DNA from 2 places in the Methylophaga marina genome. Region 2 is predicted to be linked to the other one. Evidence: riboswitches for the same ligand, from Rfam matches in the RefSeq annotation. Region 2 holds a riboswitch; the other holds the start of a gene.
The links. Region 2 has a riboswitch for cobalamin ahead of QUE24_RS09115 (cobaltochelatase subunit CobN). Riboswitches for the same ligand answer to the same signal wherever they lie in the genome.

Region 1 (4,437 bases), 870 kb from region 2:
CCATATACATCTTCACCCACACGCTTAGCATCGCCAACCACCGCACCACCAATACAACGGCCCTGGCCATCGATGTATTTTGTGGCTGAATGCACAACGATATCAGCGCCAAACTCCAACGGTCGCTGTAATGCCGGCGTGCAGAAACAGTTATCGACAACCAATAAACAATCATTGGCCTTGGCAAGCTCAGAGAGTGCTTCTAAGTCTGCAATTTCATTCATGGGGTTGGAAGGCGTTTCCAAAAACAGCATTTTTGTTTCTGGCGTAATAGCGGCTTTCCAGTCATCTAAATCAATCAGCTTCACATAGCTGGTGCTGACACCAAACTTGGATAAATATTTATCAAACAACACGCGTGTAGTGCCGAAAATACTCATCGACGAAACGATATGATCACCGGCTGATAATAAGGCCATCATTGTCGATAAAATCGCCGACATGCCAGATGAAGTAGCGACACAGGACTCACCACCTTCCAAAGCAGCTAAACGCTGTTCAAATGTGCGAACGGTGGGATTAGTAAAACGAGAATAGATATTACCCGGCTCATCACCACCAAATCGTGCTGCAGCTTGCTCTGCACTTTCGAAGACAAAGCTGGACGTTGGGAATATAGGTTCAGACTGTTCAGATTCCGCTGTTCTTTTGTGACCAACACGGACGGCTTTGGTGGCAAAGCCTTTATTGTCATATTTATCTGTCATGGGAGTTCAACATAAAAAAGATGTGACAATTCTATATTTTTAGCAGGCTACTGACCAGATGAATCCTGAGTTTCAGACAAAAAAATACCCGAAACTTGTTCGGGTATTTTTTGTGGAACCATTATGCTTTATGGTTGATAACTCACTGACAACATCACAGTGCGACCTAAGCTGTAATATTCTTCGACTGTTTGATAGTCCTTGTTTAACATATTCTGGCCCGTTAACCTAACAGTCCAGTCCGGATCGACTTTATAAGCAACACGCAAATCCAATAGTCCATAGCCGCCTAGACGTTGGGTATTGTTTCTATCATTAAACGTTGCTCCTCTGAGTTTCCAGCTTGCTCCAGCTGACCATGCATTCCAGTCTTTATCTATGTGAAGGTTGGCAAGACGTCTAGCCGTTCTGACAAGCTGTCGTCCTGAATCACCATCTTCTGGTTGAATGAATGAAATATCACCTGAAATATCCCAAGAAGCAATAGACGTTGAAGCCTCAAACTCTATACCTTTAATTTTAGCCTTATTGACATTTGATGGCGTAAAGTTTCCAGAGCTGTTTCTTGACCAAGCAATAAGGTCGCGTATTTCATTTTTGTATGCATTAACAGCCCATTGTCCCCACTCAGGCGTTCCAGTAATACCAACTGTGTATGATTTTGATTTTTCTGGTAACAAGTTAGGGTTTGGAGCTGTCGGCCAGTACAAGTCATTAAAAGAAGGAGTTCTAAAACCAGTACCTGCCGATGCAGAAAGACGCAACTTTTCTGTTAGCCAATAACCATAATCTGCTGTACCGGTGCTTCTATGCCCGAATGCCTCATTATCATCATGTCTGGCACTCAATAACCAATCATGTTTACCCTCGCTGGCTTGCCAACTAGCAAAAACAGCTTTATTAGAACGAGATGTTTCTGTGTAAGCTAAGTTACTATCAATTTTATCGTGATCGTAATCAAAGCCTATATTCACTTTCTGTTGAGGGTTTATATGAAGTGTATTCACCCAACTAATGGTTCTGAGCAAGGTATTAAAATGATCTGTATCCTCACTACGAGAGTGTTCTTGTGACTTATCTCGAGATTCAGATAGCTGAACTGAAACCTCCCACAAGTCTGACACAAATATATTTGTATTTACCCCCATGACTTGTTGGCTTATTTTGCTATAAATAGGATCATTACCGTCATATTCATTGATGCCATCGACTCTGAGTAAATGAGCACCAATGCTCCAGTTATCAGACAATTGATGATTCACATTAAATGAAACACTTTTATTGCGGTAACCATCGTGATCTGGATTTTCATCATCTTGTGCATCAATACCATTGGTTGAAAGGTAGCTATAGCCCAAGTTGTAATGTGTTGAAGCATTACCACCACTGATTCCAGCACTTGCCTTTTGTGTATTTTTTGTTCCTGTGGCTAATGTCAGATAGGGTGTGGCTTTTTCATTCTTACCTTTACGAGTGAAAATCTGAATAACACCGCCTATAGCTTCAGAGCCATAAATGCCAGATCGTGAACCACGCACAATCTCAATGCGTTCAATCTGTTCAACAGGAAAGTCCTGCAAAGCAGCAGCGCCAGAGGTTGCAGAGCGCCATTTAACACCATCAACTAAAATTAGAATCTGTTTTGTGTCACTGCCTCTGATAGAGATACCACTCGTTTTTCCGTAACCACCTCGTTGAATCATATCAATACCAGGAAATCTGGAAAGTAACGTAGGCAGATCGTTAATTTGAAGTTTTTCTATTTCGTTACGTGTAATAACAGTAGAAGGCGCCAACGCATTTTCCGTAGGCATACGATTCGCTGTGACGGTAATGGAATTAAGCTCATCACTGGCGATGGCAGGTAAAGAAAGTAAAGAAGAAATCAGCGTAAATGCTGAAAGGCGCGTGCAAGCACGCAAAGGCAACGCCTTTGAAAACAAGGTCATAATTGTCTCCTGAGGATACGCTCACCCGCGATCCAAGGTTAAAAGGGTCACAACACTATGGTGTTGTTATGAAACCTCAGGCCGGTCTCCGGACTTACGTTGTGGCTATGCCTGACACATCGCCTTCCCACGAGATTCGCAGTGGCTTAATGATGTGCTTTTCAACGCTTACCGTTGCGGGGGCAGTGTTGGATTTGTCACCAACTTCCCGTTTAACTCTGCCTAAACAGAGCACCTGAAGAGCCGCGCATAGTAATGGCTGCGCATCCATACGTCAAACCTACGCCATCCTCGTATATTAAAGTTGAGAGTTTATTCTTCACGTCAAATTGACAATATATCGTATTAATCCTTATTCTATCGCGAGTTTCAGGTGTTGCAATCGCGAGTAAACGGGAAGTCGGTGCATCAATAGATAATGCCGACACTGCCCCCGCAACGGTAAGTGAGATCAGATAAACCTAATGCCACTGTACAGTGCTGTATGGGAAGGTGTTTATCAGGCTACACTCACGAGTCCGGAGACCGGCCTGAAAATACAACGTGCCTCTTGGCAAATTCAAACCTATTGTGTGCGGGTGGGCACACTGGAGAATCACATCATGACCTTATCTCGTTCTCAGCAACTAATTATTGCTGGTCTCTTAGCGCTTTTAATGTTTATGACCCGAGGTCATCATTTTGCTTCTGTCGATGCATTACCCAGTGCATCATGGACTATCTTTTTCTTAGCAGGTCTTTACCTCAGTTCAGCAGCCTGGTTTCCCGTGTTTTTAGCGATGGCGGCTGGTCTCGATATCGCCAGTGTGTTGTTGGGTGGTGGTCAATTGAGCACTAGTTTCTGTATGTCTCCTGCTTACGGTTTTCTCATTCCTGCTTATGGCAGCTTATGGATGGCTGGACGCTGGTATGCATCGAAATACCAATTTAATGCTGCCACCTTATTGCCTCTTGTTGGCAGTGTATTAGTAGCCGCCACTGCAGCCACATTATTTAGTGGTGGTGGTTTTTACTTCTTCTCTGGTCGTTATCCTGATCCAACATTCACTGAATACACACAACGCTTTATTCAATACTTCCCTAAAAACCTGGCGGTGATGAGTTTTTATCTGGTGGTGGCCATGATTTGCCATGTGTCTATGTACTTCACCAAAACCACACATCAAGCTGATCAAAAGTAGTTAATAAATGCAGTCGCAGTCATGCGCTGCTGTAGTCATTGCTGCACCCGCATCTGGTCAGGGTAAAACGACGGTTACGGCTGTACTAGCAAGACATTACAGGCAGCAAAACAAACACGTTCGAGTCTTCAAAGTGGGTCCAGATTTTCTGGACCCCATGGTTTTAGAGCTGGCGTCAGGTCACCCTGTTTATCAACTTGATCTTTGGATGGTTGGCAAACAACATAGTCAGCAACTACTCGCTGAAGCCGCTGAGCAGGCCGATATTATCCTGATTGAAGGTGTGATGGGACTGTTTGATGGCGAACCATCCACCGCCGATCTGGCAGCGGCTTTTGGTATCCCTATTCTCGCCGTTATTGATGCTAGTGCCATGGCACAAACCTTCGCGGCGATTGCCGTTGGTTTGGATCAGTATCGGCAAGATACTCAGGTGGCGGCAGTTATCGCCAATAAAGTCGGCAGTGAGCGTCATGCCGAGATGCTCAAAAATGCCCTGCCTACAACACTTCCCTGCCTTGCTACCTTATACCGACAAACTGAACATGCCTTACCCAGTCGATATTTAGGCTTACAACAAGCCTGTGAAATTAAAGATTT
Region 2 (4,437 bases):
GGTCACGACCAGCATGGTCGGCACCATCGACAACATGGCGGATATCTTCCATCACCCGAGCGAATAAATGTGCCGCAATGGTTGGATCTTTCAATGCTTTAGCTTGTTTTAGATTGGCATGTAATAAACCCAGCGGGCCATTGACCATTTCTTGCTGTAGTGATTCTGGCAATGTTTGAAACCAGCTTTGGTAGCTTTTGCTATCCATTGTGTTGACTTGTGACGACATCGCAGCCAAGGCAGCCTGGTCTTCAGGTAAGTTGACGCCTCGTTGCTGCAATAAATCTAGCAATGCGTCTGATGTCGCCGGTAACTCACCGGTATTGTACCCTTGGTTTTTAAGGGAATGCAGAATATCGAACAAGGACTCCACGACGTTTAAATTATCAGCACCGATATTATGGCGACCAGGCGGATGGTTATAATAGATAATCGCAATCTTTTTATCCTGATTCGCTTTATCTTGTAATTGCTGCCAGCGTTTTAAGCGCTTGGCCAATAAGGTGACTTGTGACTCTACAGGTTCTGAGAAAGCCAGTCTGGCTCCCGTGAGTTTATCGACTTCGGCGGGAGTCATCGTTGCAACCACCATTGGTTGAGACACCCCTTGTAACTCAGGCATAGCGACACGATAATGAACAGAATCCCAACTGATACCGGCTTCTGACAGCTCCCATTCAGCGTGGGTACTATCACTTAAACGCATCGCTTTTATCACCGGTACATTCAGTTTTTTTAATTCATCGGTGACAGCCTGCCGATGTTCCGATCCGCCAATCACAAAGTCTTGCAGAGACACCACTGAACTGATGTGTGATTTATTCTCAGCTAATAACTTGATGGCAGATAAACTGGCATCACCCCACGCAGTAAGCACTGACACACAACCAGTTGACTCATCAATAAGCTGTTTACAAACAGCATCCAGTAATGCCTTTTCTCCCGGCCGTTCCCCAGTTTCATAATCCACTAACACCACCCATGATGATTTTGCAGAAAACTCAAACTGATCTGGTGGAATGATTTTATCTTGATGATAAAGCCTGAGCTGTGCAGCTAATTGAGGACGCTCAGTTGTATTTTCATTTTTAACCAGATGATGTAGATGACTAATCAGTCCCTGCATATTTTCACTATTTCTTCCCAGCCAAAAGAATCGTGAAATCAACCACGCTTCCTGTGCCGGGTATTGTTCTAATAGCGATGCCATCCACTGTTCTGTCGATAACGCAGGATCTGGATGCTGCATTAATTTGTCAGGGGGCCCATTTAAAATGGGACGACTGTTCAAACTAGACGCCCCCATAAGACGATGATCGCTATGCAATGCGATAAGATTTTTTAGCAGACCTTTTTTGATATTTTCCATCAGCTGGTTGGCTGTTTCACCAAACACGCCGCCCGCGAAGACTAAATCTGACTGTTTTAATAAAGCGGCTTGTTGATTTACGCTTAAGTCTTGCCACTGTTCGGTCGTGCGTATTTGCACTGACGTGGAGGAATGAGAGGGGTGTTTTAAAAACTCATGCGCACCAGACACCACTTCCGGTACATTTCGTGGTGTGACAATCAGCAATAATTGCTCGGCCAGGACTGATGAAGAAAAAAGAAAAAGAATGAAACAAAGAATAAGTCGGTTAAACACAGCGCTATCCATCGATATATAAAAACACTGAGTTATCAAACCACGTCGGAAAGATCAGACACCGCTTAATAACTCAAAGATGATTCGCCATTAAACGGTTTCCCGCTCCAACTGCACACCCCGGCCATCGGATAATAACGTTTTCATGGCAGATATCCTGGCTCACGCTTCAACATTTCCAACTCACCTTCCCGAAATCGATCGATTTCAGTGGTTTTACATCATCGTTGTCAGAAACTTCACGTATACAGTTGCGGGGACAGCTTCGGTTAAGAATTCCCTTTTAACTCTGGTAAGAGACCATAAAAATCAGAATTATACGTACTTACCCGAGTAACAACCACGGTTTGATGACGCAGACAATATTGCGAACAAGAATAATGCACAAAATAAAGATAGACAGCCCAAATAGTGATGGCTAATATCCAACTGAGACTCAATGTTTAATCAGGATGCTCGCCCTCTATTTCAATGAAAACAACAAAAGGAAGATAAAGGATGTTGAAGGAATTCAAAGAGTTTGCCATGCGCGGCAATGTGTTAGATATGGCCGTGGGGATTATCATCGGTGGTGCGTTTGGCACCATTGTGAAGAGTTTGGTAGCCGACGTAATTATGCCACCTATTGGTCTATTACTGGGAGGTGTCGACTTTTCAGACTTATTTGTCACGTTAAAAGAAGGTACTGTGGCAGGTCCATATGCCACCTTGGCAACAGCTCAGGAAGCTGGTGCTGTAGTGATTAGTTATGGCGTCTTTATTAATGCGGTCATCAGCTTTTTGATCGTCGCCTTTGCTGTTTTTCTGTTGATTCGTTCGGTCAATAAAATGCAACGTGAAAAAGAAGCAGAACCTGCACCTGCAGAAGCCACCAATAAAGAATGTCCAAGATGCTACTCAACCATTCTTATCAAAGCGACGCGTTGCCCACACTGCACATCTGAACTCGTATAAACAAAAAAGCCCCGACCAAATGGCCGGGGCTTTTTTAGCACTAAAGACTGAGGGATGATTACATCATGCCGCCCATGCCACCCATACCGCCCATATCAGGCATTGCAGGTGCATCTTCTTTTGGCAGTTCAGCGATCATCGCTTCTGTTGTCAGCATCAGACCAGCAACAGAACCTGCATTTTGTAATGCAGTACGCGTGACTTTAGTTGGGTCAAGAATACCCATATCAATCATATCGCCGTATTCACCTGTTGCCGCGTTGTAACCATAGTTACCTTTACCTGCAACAACTTCATTCAAGATAACAGATGCTTCAGCACCCGCGTTTGTAGCGATTTGACGTAAAGGCTCTTCCATTGCACGACGCGCAATTTTGATACCCATGTCTTGATCATGGTTGTCACCACGCAGTTCGCCCAGAGAGCTTTCTGCACGAACAAGAGCAACACCACCACCAGCGACGACGCCTTCTTCAACCGCAGCACGAGTCGCGTGTAACGCATCTTCAACACGTGCTTTCTTCTCTTTCATTTCCATCTCGGTAGCCGCACCAACACGGATAACAGCAACACCGCCAGCTAATTTAGCAACACGTTCTTGCAGTTTTTCTTTGTCGTAGTCAGAAGAAGATTCAGCGATTTGTGTGCGAATTTGTTCAACACGTGCTTGGATTTCATCTGCACGGCCAGCACCATCAACGATAGTGGTATTTTCTTTGCTGACAGTGATTTTCTTCGCTTGACCTAAGTGATCCAAAGTCACTTTTTCCAGGCTCAGACCGACTTCTTCAGAAATCACAGTACCACCAGTCAGCACAGCGATATCTTCTAACATCGCTTTACGACGGTCACCAAAGCCAGGCGCTTTAACAGCACAGACTTTCACGATACCGCGCATATTGTTCACAACCAGTGTGGCTAAGGCTTCACCTTCCACATCTTCAGAAACGATCAATAATGGACGGCTAGATTTCGCGACAGCTTCTAGAGTTGGCAGCAAATCACGGATGTTTGAGATTTTTTTGTCGAATAACAGCACATACGGATCTTCCAGTTCTGCTGTCATAGTTTGTTGGTCGTTAACAAAGTATGGAGACTGGTAGCCACGATCAAACTGCATACCTTCAACGACGTCTAATTCGTTTTCAAAGCCGCTACCGTCTTCAACGGTGATAACGCCTTCTTTACCGACTTTTTGCATGGCTTCAGCAATAATTTTACCGATTGAAGCGTCAGAGTTAGCTGAAATAGTACCGACTTGAGCAATCGCTTTATCATCATCACATGGTGATGACATAGTACGCAGTTGTTCAACCGCAGATTGAACTGCTTTGTCGATACCACGTTTCAGATCCATTGGGTTCATACCAGCAGTAACGGCTTTCATACCTTCACGCAGAATAGCTTGTGCTAGAACTGTCGCTGTAGTTGTACCGTCACCTGCAGCATCAGAAGTGTGCGAAGCCACTTCTTTTACCATTTGGGCACCCATGTTTTCGTATTTGTTTTCCAGTTCGATTTCTTTCGCGACTGAAACACCGTCTTTCGTGACGGTAGGTGCACCGAAGCTTTTATCTAAAACAACGTTGCGACCTTTTGGTCCCAGTGTGACTTTTACTGCGTTAGCCAGTGTATTCACACCTTTAACCATTAACTGACGTGCGTCTGCACCAAATTTGACTTCTTTAGCAGCCATTGTAGTTATTCCTCTTATTCTTTAATAAAGCAAATGAATCCAGGGATTAGCCTTCGATAACAGCAACAATGTCATCTTCACGCATGACTAACAGTTCTTCACCGTCAACCTTAACTTCAGTACCGGCATATTTGCCAAACAG

Region 1: it holds a riboswitch for cobalamin, as region 2 does, so the genes downstream of both, QUE24_RS13445 (TonB-dependent receptor domain-containing protein) here and QUE24_RS09115 (cobaltochelatase subunit CobN) in region 2, are expected to answer to the same signal.

The regions. Positions count from the first base shown of each region.
Region 1 is NZ_AP027741.1:2,647,139-2,651,575, reverse strand. Features, by position in the region: gene QUE24_RS13450 (O-succinylhomoserine sulfhydrylase) at 1-707, opposite strand, end outside; gene QUE24_RS13445 (TonB-dependent receptor domain-containing protein) at 836-2,656, opposite strand; cobalamin riboswitch at 2,719-2,910, opposite strand; cobalamin riboswitch at 3,011-3,204, shown strand; gene QUE24_RS13440 (hypothetical protein) at 3,259-3,837, shown strand; gene QUE24_RS13435 (cobyrinic acid a,c-diamide synthase CobB) at 3,845-4,437, shown strand, end outside.
Region 2 is NZ_AP027741.1:1,773,466-1,777,902, reverse strand. Features, by position in the region: gene QUE24_RS09115 (cobaltochelatase subunit CobN) at 1-1,645, opposite strand, end outside; cobalamin riboswitch at 1,776-1,965, opposite strand; gene mscL (large conductance mechanosensitive channel protein MscL) at 2,144-2,599, shown strand; gene groL (chaperonin GroEL) at 2,658-4,295, opposite strand; gene groES (co-chaperone GroES) at 4,342-4,437, opposite strand, start outside.